2 regions of the Kitasatospora sp. NPDC041988 genome follow, and region 1 is predicted to be linked to the other one. Evidence: riboswitches for the same ligand, from Rfam matches in the RefSeq annotation. Region 1 holds a riboswitch; the other holds the start of a gene.
What was found. Region 1 has a riboswitch for cyclic di-AMP ahead of ACZ6NC_RS22795 (M23 family metallopeptidase). Riboswitches for the same ligand answer to the same signal wherever they lie in the genome.
Positions count from the first base shown of each region.

Region 2: another riboswitch for cyclic di-AMP. It lies ahead of ACZ6NC_RS30115 (LysM peptidoglycan-binding domain-containing protein); the one in region 1 lies ahead of ACZ6NC_RS22795 (M23 family metallopeptidase).

Region 1 is NZ_JBVJCO010000023.1:20,892-27,809, forward strand. It holds gene ACZ6NC_RS22770 (hypothetical protein) at 1-59, shown strand, start outside; gene ACZ6NC_RS22775 (class I SAM-dependent methyltransferase) at 63-809, opposite strand; gene ACZ6NC_RS22780 (sensor domain-containing protein) at 978-1,691, opposite strand; gene ACZ6NC_RS22785 (GNAT family N-acetyltransferase) at 1,804-2,418, opposite strand; gene ACZ6NC_RS22790 (hypothetical protein) at 2,462-3,334, shown strand; gene ACZ6NC_RS22795 (M23 family metallopeptidase) at 3,398-4,258, opposite strand; cyclic di-AMP (ydaO/yuaA leader) riboswitch at 4,271-4,429, opposite strand; gene ACZ6NC_RS22800 (YiaA/YiaB family inner membrane protein) at 4,684-4,974, shown strand; gene ACZ6NC_RS22805 (alpha/beta fold hydrolase) at 5,102-5,929, shown strand; gene ACZ6NC_RS22810 (TetR/AcrR family transcriptional regulator) at 6,060-6,629, shown strand; tRNA gene ACZ6NC_RS22815 (tRNA-Ile) at 6,703-6,779, opposite strand.
Region 2 is NZ_JBVJCO010000036.1:84,794-91,711, forward strand. It holds gene ACZ6NC_RS30095 (hypothetical protein) at 1-301, shown strand, start outside; gene ACZ6NC_RS30100 (nucleoside triphosphate pyrophosphohydrolase) at 542-1,576, shown strand; gene ACZ6NC_RS30105 (SDR family NAD(P)-dependent oxidoreductase) at 1,680-2,105, opposite strand; gene ACZ6NC_RS30110 (cytochrome P450 family protein) at 2,337-3,614, shown strand; cyclic di-AMP (ydaO/yuaA leader) riboswitch at 3,900-4,070, shown strand; gene ACZ6NC_RS30115 (LysM peptidoglycan-binding domain-containing protein) at 4,076-4,984, shown strand; gene eno (phosphopyruvate hydratase) at 5,232-6,518, shown strand; gene ACZ6NC_RS30125 (FtsB family cell division protein) at 6,732-6,918, shown strand, end outside.

The DNA.
Region 1 (6,918 bases):
ACGAGCCGCAGCCGACCGGCCCGGCCGAAGCTCCGCAGCCTGCCGAACCGCCGCAGTGACCACTACCTGACGCCGGCCCGGCGGCGGTGGTCGGCGGCCCGGAGGACGAGCACGCGCCCCGGGCGGCCCGCGCCGCCGGCCGGGAGGCGGCGGACCTCGCTGGCGATCCGGCGCTCGCCGAGGGCGTGCCGCAGCCCGTCGAGGTGGGGGCAGTGGCGGCCGGCGCCGTCGCACAGCGGGTGGACCCGGACCTCGCCGTCGGGGGCGGTCACCCGGACCAGCTCGGTCAGCGCGGCCACCTGCCGCTCGGGGCCGAACAGCTCCGGGTAGGCGAAGATCAGATACCCGCTGAGGGTGAGGGCGAAGGTGCCGTCGGCGAACGGCAGCCGGGGCAGCGCGGCGGCGACGTACTGCTGCGGGTGGGCGGCGGTGTCGGCGGTGAACAGCCGGCGGGCCCGGTCCCAGCTGCGCAGGTAGCGGCCGGACGGGTGGAAGTACGGCGCGGGGTACAGGTCGGGGCGGGCCTCCAGTGCGGCGGCCATCGATGCCCGGGCGGCCGTCGCGCGGGCCTCGATCTCGGGGACGGGCCGGGCGTACGCCGGGTCGGTGGCGATCACGTGGCAGCCGAGTTCGCGTGCCTCGGCGGCGAGGCCGGCCGCGCCGCCGGGGCAGTCGAGCAGCGGCCCGGGGAGGGCTGCGAGCTGGGCGCGGGTCAGGCCGAAGAGGCCGCAGTACTCGTCCAGCGGGCGTGAGGTGACGAGGACTCCGGCCGCCGGGCCGGGGTCGCCAGGGGTGGCGCGGGCGCTCATTCGGCCATGCGAACACGGGCCGGCCCCGCCCGCATCCGGAGTGTCCGGGCGCGGGCGGGGCCGGTGCGGGGCAGCGGGCCGAAGGGCCGGGGCCTGCCTCCCGGTCGCGGCCCCGGCAAGGATCCGGGAGCAAGGACCGGGATCCGGGATCCGGGATCCGGGCCCGGCTCAGCGGCCGAGCAGGCCCCGGACGGCGAGGCGGTTGACGTTGGTCAGGCCGCGCACCAGCTGCGGGGTGAGGAAGACGAAGAACAGCCCGATCAGCGAGACCCCGGCGATCTGCAGCGGCGACTGGACGTAGTAGACGTGCTCGACCCCGTGGCTGTCCCAGAAGTCGAAGAGCCGGTAGCCGGGCCACTCGGTGTAGGTCGGGAAGACCCAGTGGTAGACCGGGTAGAGCGCGAGCGACCAGCCGATCACCAGGAAGACCAGCGACACCGCGAAGCTCAGCACCGCCCACGGGAGCATCCCCACCTGGTAGAGCACGGCCTTCCAGCCGGCGGCGTCCGCCAGCCGCGCGGTGATCGCGCCCCAGGCCCCGGGGCGCACCACCCGCACCGGCGCCGGTCCGGGCACGTCGAGCGCCAGCATGGAGCGGGTCCGGGCCCGCTCCAGCCGGCCGAGGCCGCGCGCGCCGCTGGTCAGCCCGGCCAGGACCGGGAGGCCGAGGACGGTGAGGAAGGTGCCGAGGCCGAAGCAGAACACGGTGACGGCGAAGGTGAAACCGATGAGGGCGACGGGCAGGCCGCCGAGGGCGAAGCCCAGCTCCCGGTAGAAGTAGGAGGAGAACGGGGCCCGCCAGGCGTACGGCGGCTCCTGGGTGCGGCGGACGCCCTCGTACCGGTCGTACTCGCTGCGCTGCATGCTCTCGCTGGTGCTCATGGCCTGGGCCTCGGTCCTCGGGTCTGCGGCGGTGCCGGTCGGGCTGATGGCTCAACCATGTCAAACGGCGGGCCGGGCGGACATCCGGCTCCCCGGCGAGGCGGGGGTGGGGTTAACCCCCGGTCGTCCCCCGTGCTCGGCGCGGCGGCCACTCGTCGGCGAGCAGCGGCGGCCACTCGTCGGCGAGCAGGGAGTACTGGAAGGAGTCGTGCCAGGCGCCGCGCAGGTACACGTGGTGGCGCACCCGGCCCTCCTGCTGGAAGCCGGCCCGGGTGAGCACTCGGGCGGAGGCGTCGTTGGCCACGTCCACCCGGGCGGCCAGCCGGTGCAGGCCGAGCGGCCCGAACGCGAACGCGCAGAGCAGCCCGGTGATCTCGCCCGCGTAGCCGTTGCCCCAGGCGTCGGGGCGCAGCGCGTAGCCGAGGCAGGCGGAGCGGTGGCTGCCGAGGGTGAGGGCGGCGTTGCCGATCGGGGTGGCGTCGGCCGGGTCGGCCGCGTCGGCGTGCCGGGTGACGGCGAGCCGGTAGACCGTCCGTTCGTCCTGGAGGGCCTCCTCCAGGTACTGCTCGATCTGGTCGGCGCAGTCCTCGCGGTCGCGCGGCTCGAAGGGCAGGTAGCGGGTGGCCTCCGGGTCGCCGAAGATCGCGTGCAGCGCGTCGATGTCGCCCGGCGTGTGGTGGAACTCGCGGATGGCCAGGCGGGGGCCGGTGAGTCGGACGGGGACCATGTCTGCCGACCCTACCCGGGGCTTTCCGGTTACCGTACGTGACATGGAAGAAGAAGACCTGCGGCTCGCCCCGCGCACCAAGGCCGCCGACCTGCTCGCCTGGGCGGAGGCCGAGGGCCGCGCGCCGGTGGCCGAGTCCCCGCTGCGGGCGGTGCTGGCGCTGCTGGAGCTGGGCGAGAGCAGGATGCACGACGGCTGGCCGGAGCTGACCTCGGATGCCGTGGAGCAGCTGCTGTACGAGCGGCTCCACCTGTACGTCCAGCCCGCGCCGGAGCAGGACCCGCTGGCGTACGGAGAGGCGGTACGGCTGCTGATCGACCACCAGCGGGCGTCGAAGCGGCTCAACGCCAAGCGGCAGGAGCGGCTGCACGCGGAGGCCGAGTGGCAGGGCGAGGTGGCGGCCGGGCTGCTGCGCCGGGCCGACCTGGTGACCTGGCCCCGGCTGTACGCGGTGCTGCTGTGCGCGCACGACGTGGACCTCGCCGACGAGGCGGCGGTGCGGGAGTGGCTGGCGGCGTTCCGGGAGCTCGCGGAGGAGGACCGGCGGGCCGCGTTCGAGGCGCTGGCGCCGGCCGGGTGGCTGGACGAGGCGGACGAGGAGGGCTGGGGCGCGACCCGGGTGCTCTCGGTCGGGATGGCGACGGACGGTGCGCGGCGGCTGCTGGAGCAGGGCCTGATGCGGCGCAGCTACCGCAATCTGGCGGAGCTGACGGCGCTGGGGCGCCCGATGCCGGACGAGCTGGCCGGGGACTTCGGGGCGTTCGAGGAGGCGGCGGTCGAGGCGGCGCTGGACCTGTTCGGCGAGTGGACGGTGCCGGGGCTGCCGCGGCTGCTGGTGGCGGAGTTCCCGGACCTCGCGCCGGAGCCGGGTCAGGAGGAGATCGACGCGTACCTGGCGCAGCTGCCGGCGGAGTGAGACGCGGGAGGGCGCCCCGGCCGGGGCGCCCTCTCCTCGCGGTGCGTCAGGGGGTGCGGTGCGTCAGGGGGTGATGCCGCGCTGCTCGAACCAGGTCTCCGGGTCGACCGGGGCGCCGCCGCCGGGGCGGACCTCCAGGTGCAGGTGCGGGCCGGTGACGTTGCCGGTGGCGCCGACCTTGCCGAGCTGCTGGCCGGGGACGACCTTGCCGGAGCCCTTGATGATCGAGGAGAGGTGGCAGTACCAGATCTCGGTGCCGTCGGGCAGCGTCTCGACGATCCGGTAGCCGTAGGAGCCGGCCCAGCCGGCCGAGGTGACGGTGCCCTGGCCGACCGCGTAGACCGGGGTGCCGGTGTCCGCGGCGAAGTCCAGGCCGGTGTGCAGGTGGGCCCAGTACGAGGCGCTCTGGCCGTAGTGGGCGGAGAGGTTGTAGTCGCGCACCGGCAGGTTGATGGCGGCGAGCTTGGCCTTCTCGGCCTCCTCGGCGGCCCGCTTGGCCTCCTGCTGCTGGGCGGCGCGCTTGGTCTCGGCCTCCTTGGCGGCCTGGAGCCGGGCGGTCTCCTCGGCGGCGGTGCGCTGGCTGTCGGCCTGCTGCTGGATCCGGGCGGCGAGCGCGAGGCCGGGGTCGGCGCTGAGGGCGACCGGGGTCTCGTCGGGGGCCTCGACGGCGGGCGCGGCGGCCGGGGTCGCGGAGGCGAAGCCGGTGGCGCCCAGGGTGGCGGCGACGGCGGTGACGCCGAGCAGTGGCGCCGTCCCGCGGGTCTGACGCGGCATCCGGTGCCGGCTGGCCTCGGCGGCCTGCGGGGCGGCCTCGTCGGAGGGCCCGCCGTACTCGCCGGGGTGGGCGGGCGGCCACGGGTGGTCGAGCAGCTGGGTGCCGGCGGGGGAGCCGGGCAGGTGTGCCGGAGAGTGCGTCGACGCCACGGAGGCGCGCTCCTTTCCTTCCTTCGCGCCTACCGGGTTAGCTGACGGGTTCGGAGCAGGAAGGTCTCCTACGGCTGGGCCTGGGCCCGGCCGATTCACCCCAAGGAACGTGGTTCCCCGGCTCCCTGACCTGCCCGGAGGCCGGCCGGTGGGATTAGGCGACGGCGCACGGTGCCGTCTGGGTACGGCGTTGCGGACCGCGCTGCGTTATCAAACGTTAATCCTAGGAGCCCCTGATTCCAAGCCATCCGTCCGGGGCATCCGGATACAGTCCGGACACTACGTGACCTGATGGGCGTTTTGGGGCGTTTGGCGACAACTGACGACTACTGACACCACCGAACGTGATTGGACGTCAACGAACGACCCCCCATCTGAGTACTTCTACTCATGTGCGGCCTGGCCGGCACGGCCATCCTGGCGCCATGAACGCACCGATGCAGTCACGCACCACGGCCGCGTACTACGTCCAGGCCGTGCTCTCCTTCGCACTCTCCGCCAGCACCCTGGCGGTCGGGATCGCCTACCTCCCGGTGGGCGGCTGGACCCGGGCCTTCCTCGGGATCGGCCTGCTCTACACCGTCACCTCCTCGTTCACCCTGGCCAAGGTGATCCGCGACAAGCAGGAGACCAACGAGATCGTCACCCGGGTGGACCAGGCCCGCCTGGAGAAGCTGCTGGCGGAGCACGACCCGTTCAAGGTGGAGGGGGTCTGACGCCACCTCCCGACCACCCCTCGGACGCGGCTGCCGTCGACCGCTTGACGGCTAAGGCTATTAGCCTTAGCTTTATGGCTATCGGCACAACCGCCGATGACCGTTCCGGCGGACCGAGGAGGCCCCCATGCCCGGCACCACCGCCCCCACCACCCGGTACCTCGACGTCCCCGGCGGCCGGCTCGCCTACGACGACACCGAGCAGGGCGACGGCGCCCCCGTCGTCCTGCTCCCCGGGATGCTCGACAGCCGGGCCGCCTACCGCCACCTGCGCCCGCTGCTGATCGCCGCCGGCCACCGGGTGATCACGATGGACCTGCGCGGCTTCGGCGAGTCCTCGATCGCCTGGGACGACTACTCGCCGGCCGCGATCGCCACCGACGTCCTCGCCCTGCTCGACCACCTCGGCATCGAGCGCGCCGTCCTCGCCGGCAACTCGTACACCGGCGCCACCGTCGTCAAGGCCGCCGGGGACGCGCCCGAGCGGGTCGCCGGGATCGTCCTGCTGGACGCCTTCGTCGAGAACCTGCCGCCGAACGCCCTGCAGCGCGCGATGTTCGCCGTGATGGGCACGCTGCTGGTGCACTCCCCCGCGTTCTGGGGCCTCTACCACCGGAGGATGGCCTACCCCACCGCCAAGCCGGCCGACTTCGACGCGTACGTGGACGGGCTGGTCGCCGCGATGCGCACGCCCGGCCGCAAGGCCGCCACCCGCGGCCAGGTCCACGGGGACTCCGCGCCCGTCGGCTGGACCGCCGCCGTGCGGTGCCCGGCGCTGGTCGTCATGGGCAGCAAGGACCCCGACTTCCCCAAGCCGGAGCTGGTCGCCGACCGGCAGGCCGCCGCGCTGCGCGCCCGCAAGGTGATGATCGAGGACGCCGGCCACTACCCGATGGCCGACCACCCGCAGGCCACCGCCGACGCGCTGCTGCCGTTCCTCGCCGAGCTGGCCTGAGCCGCACCGGGCCGAGCCCGAGCCGAACCGGGCCTGAGCCGCACCGGGCCTGAGCCACACCGGGCCGGGCTTGCCGAGCCGGCCCGAGCCTCCCGACACCCCGGAACCGGAACCACGGAGAACCGTCCCCATGCCCCGAGTAGGACTCACCCCCGAGCAGGTCGTCGGCCACGCCCTCGCCCTCATCGACGAGCAGGGCCCCGAGGGCCTCACCCTCGCCGCCGTCGCCGTGCGGGCCAACGTGGCCACGCCCTCGCTGTACAAGCACGTCAGCGGCGGCCTTGCCGAACTGCGGCGGCTGATCGCCGTCCGGGTCACCGAGGAGCTGGCCGACCGGCTCGCCGAGGCCGCCCTCGGCCGCGGCGGGGACGACGCCGTCGCCGCCGTCCTGCGCGCCTACCACGCGTACGCCACCGAACACCCGCACCGCTACAACGCGCTCCCGCAGGCCCCGCAGCCGGACGACGACCTCACCCGGGCGGCCACGCGACTGGTCGGCGTGATCATCGCGGTGCTGCGCGAGTACGGGCTCTCCGGGTCCGAGGCCATCCACGCCGCCCGCGCCGTCCGCTCGGTGGCCCACGGCTTCGCCTCGCTCTCCATCGGCGGCGCGTTCCAGCTCGCCGAGGACCTCGGCGACACCCAGGACCGCCTGATCACCGTGCTCACCCACGGCCTCCGCGACTGGCCCGGAGCCTGAGCCGCCCAGCTGCGCGAGGAGGCGGCGGAAACGCCGAAGGGCCCGGAGCGGGATCGCTCCGGGCCCTTCGCGGTGGTGGGCCTAACAGGACTTGAACCTGTGGCCTCTTCCTTATCAGGGAAGCGCTCTAACCGTCTGAGCTATAGGCCCTCGCCGCTCGCAGATCCTACTCGACCTCCGCCCGGTGCCGCACATCCGTCCCGGCCGGTCCGCCGTGCCCCCGTCCCGGCGGAGCGTGCCGCCCACCTCACCATTCACCGGCATACGAAATAAGGTATTAAGAATTGAG
Region 2 (6,918 bases), on a different contig from region 1:
GGCGGCCCGCGCGGCGGACGAGGACAGGTACGGCGGGGCCGGACCGCTCGCCCGGGTCCTGGCCGCCCGGGGCGTACCGGGCAGCGGGATCGACGACTACTACCGCCGCCGGCTGGGCGTCACCCGCCTCGCCGCCGCAGCCGGCCAGAACGCCGACACCCCGGCGGGCGACACCACCGTCCGCCTCGCCCTGGCCGCCGCTGCCAACGCCCTCCACCTGCACATCAACCCCCGCTACGGCACCTGGAACCCCGACCAGGTCGCCCTCCTCCCCGACGCCCCGCTCTGGCTGGCCCCCTGAGTCTTCCGTGCGGGGGGAGAGAGGTGCGGCACAGGGAGTCGGGTGGACGGACTTTGCGCGCGGGCGTGCTGTCGGAGTGGCGGCGCGCGTGGGTGGTGGGGTGCGGACGTGGGGTGCGCGGCACTGGAGGTCGGGCGGGCTTCGACGCCGGGGAACGGGAGCCGCGGTGCCCGGCCCGACCACCGGCGCCCCCGGGAAACGCAGAGGCGGGCCGCGGTCGGGGGCGGGTAGGTTCGGAGTGTGACGAATTCTCCGGGCGCGAAGTTGATCCTGCTCACCACCACCCACCGGGTGGCCCCCGGTCTGCTGGCGTGGCCGGCGTGGGAGGCCTTGCGGTCGGCGGGGCGGGTGCTGGCGGGGGACGCCGGGAATCCGCAGCTGGCGGCGGTGCGGCAGGCCGGGGTCGAGGTGGAGGTCGTGCCGCCCGGTTCGGCGCCGGCGCTGGCGCGCCTGCTGACCGAGCTGCCGGCCGAGCAGCCGGCCGGGGCGGGCCCGACGGTCTGGCTGGGCAGCCCGGACGGCGACCCCGGGCTGACCGACGCGCTGGCGCGCCTCGCGGTGGAGCACGCGGGCGAGGTGCCCGAGATCGAGGTGCTGCCGGGCTCGTACGACCTGCCGGGTGCGCGCCTGCTGGACCTGGTCTCGGTGATGGACCGCCTGCGCTCGCCCGGCGGCTGCCCCTGGGATGCCGAGCAGACCCATGCCAGCCTGGTGAAGTACCTGGTCGAGGAGGCGTTCGAGCTGGTCGAGGCGATCGAGGAGGGGGACCGCGAGACGCTCCGCGAGGAGCTGGGCGACGTCCTGCTCCAGGTCTTCTTCCACTCGCGGATCGCCGAGGAGCACCCCACCGACGCCTTCTCGATCGACGACGTGGCGGGGGACATCGTCGAGAAGCTGATGTACCGCCACCCGCACGTGTTCGGGGACACCGAGGCCGAGGGCGCCGCCGAGGTGGAGGCGAACTGGGAGGCGCTGAAGGCGGCCGAGAAGTCGGATCGCGAGTCGGTGCTGGACGGTGTGCCGGCCGGGCTGCCGTCGCTGGCGTACGCGGCGAAGCTGGTGTCGCGGGTGCGCCGGTCCGGGGTGGCGGGCGTGCCGGACGCGCCGTACGAGCTGCCGGCGGAGCTCACCGCGGAGTCGGCGGGCAGGCTGCTGCTCGCCGTGGCGCAGCGGGCGCACGACGCGGGGGTGGACGTGGACGCCGCGCTGCGGGCGGCCGCGCGCGAGTACCGGGACGCCGTCCGCGGCGCCGAGGGGCTCAAGCCGAAGGACTGAGGCCGGACCGGCCCGGGCGAACGCCGCACCAGTCCCGGGGCGACCCCCGGACCAACCCGGGCGACCCCGGGCGGCCCCGACTCCCTTCCCGGGGCCGGTCGGGTCAGACCGTCGCCACGTCCTCCACCGGCCGGCGCTGCTGCGGTATCACGACCTCGCCGATGGCCTCGCCGACCAGCGCGAGGAGCTCGGCGAGCCGCTCCAGGTCGAGGTGGTCGGGCAGCTCGGCGAGGGAGACGATCCGCTCGCCGTCCGGGCCGGCCACGCAGAACAGGTCGATCGGTCCGAGGTGCTTCTCGGCGGTGTCGACCAGGGCGGCGACGTCGCTGGGCCGGCGGATGTCGCCGCAGACGCCGACGACCGGGCAGCCCGGCCGGTCGAGCTCGGCGGCGAGGTCCTCGGCGATGCCTTCCCGCTGGTCGGCGACGAGCACGCCGACGGCGCCGGCGGCGGTGAAGCGGCGTGCGAGATCGGCACCCGACCCGCCGTCGAGTACGGCGATGACCACGACTGCCCCGGTGACCCGCATGGTGCGCTCCTCCCTGTGGGCGGCTCCGCACCGGCGCCCACGTGTTGCTTTGCGGAGGATCGTAGGCTTGTCCTGACCCTCCGCAACAGGGATTACCCCTCAGGTGACCAGGCTCACGCCTGCCACGCCGAGAACCCGCCGAGTGCGGGCCGGGAACCGCCCCGCCGCGGCCCGGTGGCCGACCGGCCCGGCAGGGGAACCTCGCCGATCCCCACCGGATACCGTCGACGCATGCCAGTTCAGCCCGATTCCGCCCGCCCGCCGCTCTTCACCTGGGACTTCGCCGCCGACCCGTACCCGGCGTACGCGTGGCTGCGGGAGCACGAGCCGGTGCACCGCACCACCCTGCCGAGCGGGGTGGAGGCGTGGCTGGTGACCAGGTACGCGGATGCCCGGCAGGCGCTCGCCGACGGCCGGCTCTCCAAGAATCCGGTCCACCACAGCGAGCAGGCCCACCGCACCGGCAGGGTCGGCATCCCGGGCGAACGCCAGGCCGACCTGATGACGCATCTGCTGAACATCGACCCGCCGGACCACACCCGGCTGCGGCGCCTGGTGTCGAAGGCGTTCACGCCCCGCCGGGTGGCCGAGTTCGAGCCGCGGGTGCAGCAGCTCACCGACCGGCTGATCGACGGTTTCGCGGAGCGCGGCAGCGCCGACCTGATCCACGAGTTCGCCTTCCCCCTCCCCATCTACGCGATCTGCGACCTGCTCGGCGTGCCGGCCGAGGACCAGGACGACTTCCGTGACTGGGCGGGCATGATGGTGCGCCACACCAGGCCGGGCCAGGGCGGGGGGCAGCGCGGCGGCGTGGGGCGGGCGGTCAAGCGGATTCGCGCGTACCTGGCGGAGCTGATCCACCGCAAGCGGGCGGACCTCGGCGACGACCTGATCTCCGGCCTGATCCGGGCCAGCGACCACGGCGAGCACCTCACCGAGAACGAGGCCGCGGCGATGGCCTTCATCCTCCTCTTCGCCGGCTTCGAGACGACCGTCAACCTGATCGGCAACGGCACCTACGCGCTGCTGCGCAACCCGGACCAGCGGGCGTTGTTGCAGGACTCGGTCGCCCGCGGCGAGAGCGCCCTGCTGGAGACCGGGATCGAGGAACTCCTGCGCTACGACGGGCCGGTGGAGCTGGCCACCTGGCGGTTCGCGACCAGCCCGCTGACCATCGGCGGAGTGGACATCCCGGTCGGCGATCCGGTGCTGGTGGTGCTCGCGGCGGCGGACCGGGACCCGGCGCGGTTCGCCGCCGAGAACACCCTCGACCTGGCCCGGACGGACAACCCCCACCTGGGCTTCGGGCACGGCATCCACTACTGCATCGGTGCCCCGCTGGCCAGGCTGGAGGGCCGGGCGGCGCTGGCCACCCTGCTCACCCGGCTGCCCGATCTGCGGCTTGCCGAAAGCCCGGAGAATCTGCGCTGGCGAGGTGGCCTGATCATGCGTGGACTTCGCGAACTTCCGGTCGAATTCAGTCCCGAGAAGAAGCTCGCCACAAGCTGACAACCCCTCCGTGAGCTGCCGCAGAACCGTCTGCCGGAGTCTCAGATGTCACGGTCTGAGACCTCGACACACTGATGGGGCGTCTCCGACACGCCGCAACTGGGGGATTGAATCACCATCAACCCGGACATACCGCCGCCGTTGGTGGGCGATCGACCACGCGCCGTAATTTCTGTGTGATATCGGCGATATGAGCTTGTGATTGGTAAGAGGATCTGTCTACCCTCCGTGGAGTTCGCAGCTGCGGACCTCGTGCGCGGAACGCCGAATCCTGCCCGCCGCGTCACGGGAAACCGACCAGACCCTGGGCAGGGGCGGGGGAACCAGGTTTGTTGCCGTCCCCCACGGCTTGGGGTGAAGCCGCCCACGCGGGCAGAAAGCTTTCCGCGTGACGCGGCCGGGCCACCTCCCGGTCCGAACCCGACAGCTCACCTCGCAGGCGTGCGGAGAGGGACCTCGTCATGCTGTTCGTTGGAACCGGCCGTCACCGTCGTCGCACCCAGACCGAGAAGGCCATCGCCGTCGCCGGCGTGGCCGGCGTCGGACTCGCGATGCCGATCCTCACCGCCACCGGCGCCTCGGCTGCCCCCGTCTCGACCTGGGACTCGGTCGCCCAGTGCGAGAGCGGCGGCAACTGGAGCATCAACACGGGCAACGGCTTCTACGGCGGTCTGCAGTTCACCTCCAGCACGTGGAAGGCGTACGGCGGCACCTCGTACGCGCCGCAGGCCAACCAGGCCAGCAGGGCCCAGCAGATCTCGGTCGCCGAGAAGGTCCTCGCCTCGCAGGGCCCGGGCGCCTGGCCGGTCTGCTCGCAGAAGGCCGGCCTGAGCAAGGGCGGTGCCCCGGCCTCGGTCGACGCCTCCTCGGATGCCAAGCCCGCCGCGCCGAAGCCGGCCCAGCCGAAGCCCGCGCAGCAGCCGGTCCAGCAGCAGGCCCAGAAGCCCGCCGCCCAGTCGCACGCCCAGCAGCAGACCCAGCCGTACGCGCAGCAGGAGACCCAGGCCCCGGGCTTCTCCGGCCACGCCGGCTGGGATGCCGAGGCCAAGGTGTACTGGTACCAGAACAACGGCGGTTGGTACTGGACCAGCCACCCGAGCGTCTACCAGCAGTTCGCCGGCCAGGCCGCGAGCCAGGACGCGAGCCAGGACGCCCACGCCGCCCAGAGCGCTCCGGCCGCGCCGAGCGCCCCGGTCGCCCAGCAGCGCGCCGGCCACGGCTACACCGTCCAGTCCGGCGACACGCTGGCCGGCATCGCCGCCACCCAGGGCGTCTCCGGCGGCTGGCAGTCGCTGTACGACGGCAACCGCGGCACCGTCGGCACCGACCCGAACCTGATCCTGCCCGGCCAGGTGCTCAACCTCGGCTGAGCGGCCCCGCCTTCACGGTGATTCGACGAAGGGGGCCGGATTCGGCCCTCTTCGTCCACATCTGGTCGCCTTTCATGGGGCAACCAGGTGAACTACCGGGGGGTAGTAGGGCCACACGCTGAGACGGGACCGAGGTCAACGTGGCCCCGAGAGCCCGTGCGGTTAGGCTCTGGTCGTAACGACTCCGCAATCGTTCGTCCGACAGCACCCACCGTCAGTCGAACCTGCTTCCGCTAGGAGATGCCTCGTGCCGTCCATCGATGTCGTCGTAGCCCGTGAGATTCTCGACTCGCGTGGCAACCCCACGGTCGAGGTCGAGGTCGGCCTCGACGACGGCAGCACCGGCCGTGCCGCTGTCCCGTCGGGTGCCTCTACCGGTGCCTTCGAGGCCCTGGAGCTGCGCGACGGTGACAAGAACCGCTACTTCGGCAAGGGCGTCGAGAAGGCCGTCCTGGCCGTCATCGAGCAGATCGGCCCGGAGCTGGTCGGCTACGACGCCACCGAGCAGCGCCTGATCGACCAGGCCATGCTCGACCTGGACGCCACCCCGGACAAGTCCTCGCTCGGCGCCAACGCCATCCTGGGCGTCTCGCTGGCCGTCGCGCACGCCGCCTCCGAGGCCAGCGACCTGCCGCTGTTCCGCTACCTGGGCGGCCCGAACGCGCACGTCCTGCCGGTCCCGATGATGAACATCCTCAACGGCGGCTCGCACGCGGACTCCAACGTCGACATCCAGGAGTTCATGATCGCCCCGATCGGCGCGGAGTCCTTCTCCGAGGCCGTCCGCTGGGGCGTCGAGGTCTACCACACCCTCAAGGGCGTCCTGAAGGAGCGCGGCCTCTCCACCGGCCTCGGCGACGAGGGCGGCTTCGCGCCGAACCTGGACAGCAACCGCGAGGCCCTGGACCTCATCACCGAGGCCATCCAGAAGGCGGGCTACGTGCCCGGCCGCGACATCGCGCTGGCGCTGGACGTCGCCGCCTCCGAGTTCTACGAGGACGGTGCCTACCAGTTCGAGGGCAAGGCGCTCACCGCCGCCGAGCTCATCGAGTACTACGCCGAGCTGGTCGCCTCGTACCCGCTGGTCTCCATCGAGGACCCGCTGGACGAGTCGGACTGGGACGGCTGGAAGGCCATGACCGTCAAGCTGGGCGACAAGGTCCAGCTGGTCGGCGACGACCTGTTCGTCACCAACCCGGCCCGCCTGGCCAAGGGCATCGAGACCGGCACCGCCAACGCGCTGCTGGTCAAGGTGAACCAGATCGGTTCGCTGACCGAGACCCTGGACGCCGTCGAGCTGGCCCAGCGCAACGGCTACCGCTGCATGATGTCGCACCGTTCCGGCGAGACCGAGGACGTCACCATCGCCGACCTGGCCGTCGCCACCAACTGCGGCCAGATCAAGACCGGTGCCCCGGCCCGCTCCGAGCGCGTCGCCAAGTACAACCAGCTGCTGCGCATCGAGGAGATCCTCGACGACGCCGCCGAGTACGCCGGCCGCGGCGCCTTCCCGCGCTTCCGCTCCGCGGAATGACAGCACAGTCGCTCTGCGGAATGACAGCACAGTCGCTCCGCGGAGTGGCCAGCGCGCTGAGGCGGCGTAGTCAGCACGGTAAGCACGAGGGCTGACCGCGCCCGCCGGCGCAAGCCTGACCGGTGCCCCGCCGTTCACCCCGTAGGGTGGACGGCGGGGCACCGGCGCGACCAGGAGGGGATACGGGAGATGGCAGGCTGGAGGATCCCGGGCTTGGCGGCCCGGCCTCGCTTCACGAGCCGGGCGACCGTCCTCGTCCTGGTGCTCTGCTCGCTGGTGGCGATCCTGGCCTACCCGACCCGGCAGTTCATCTCCCAGCGCTCCGAGATCTCCGCCCAGCGGGCGAAGGCCGAACACGCCCGGCAGCAGGTCGAGCAGCTGCGCCGGGAGAAGACCCGCT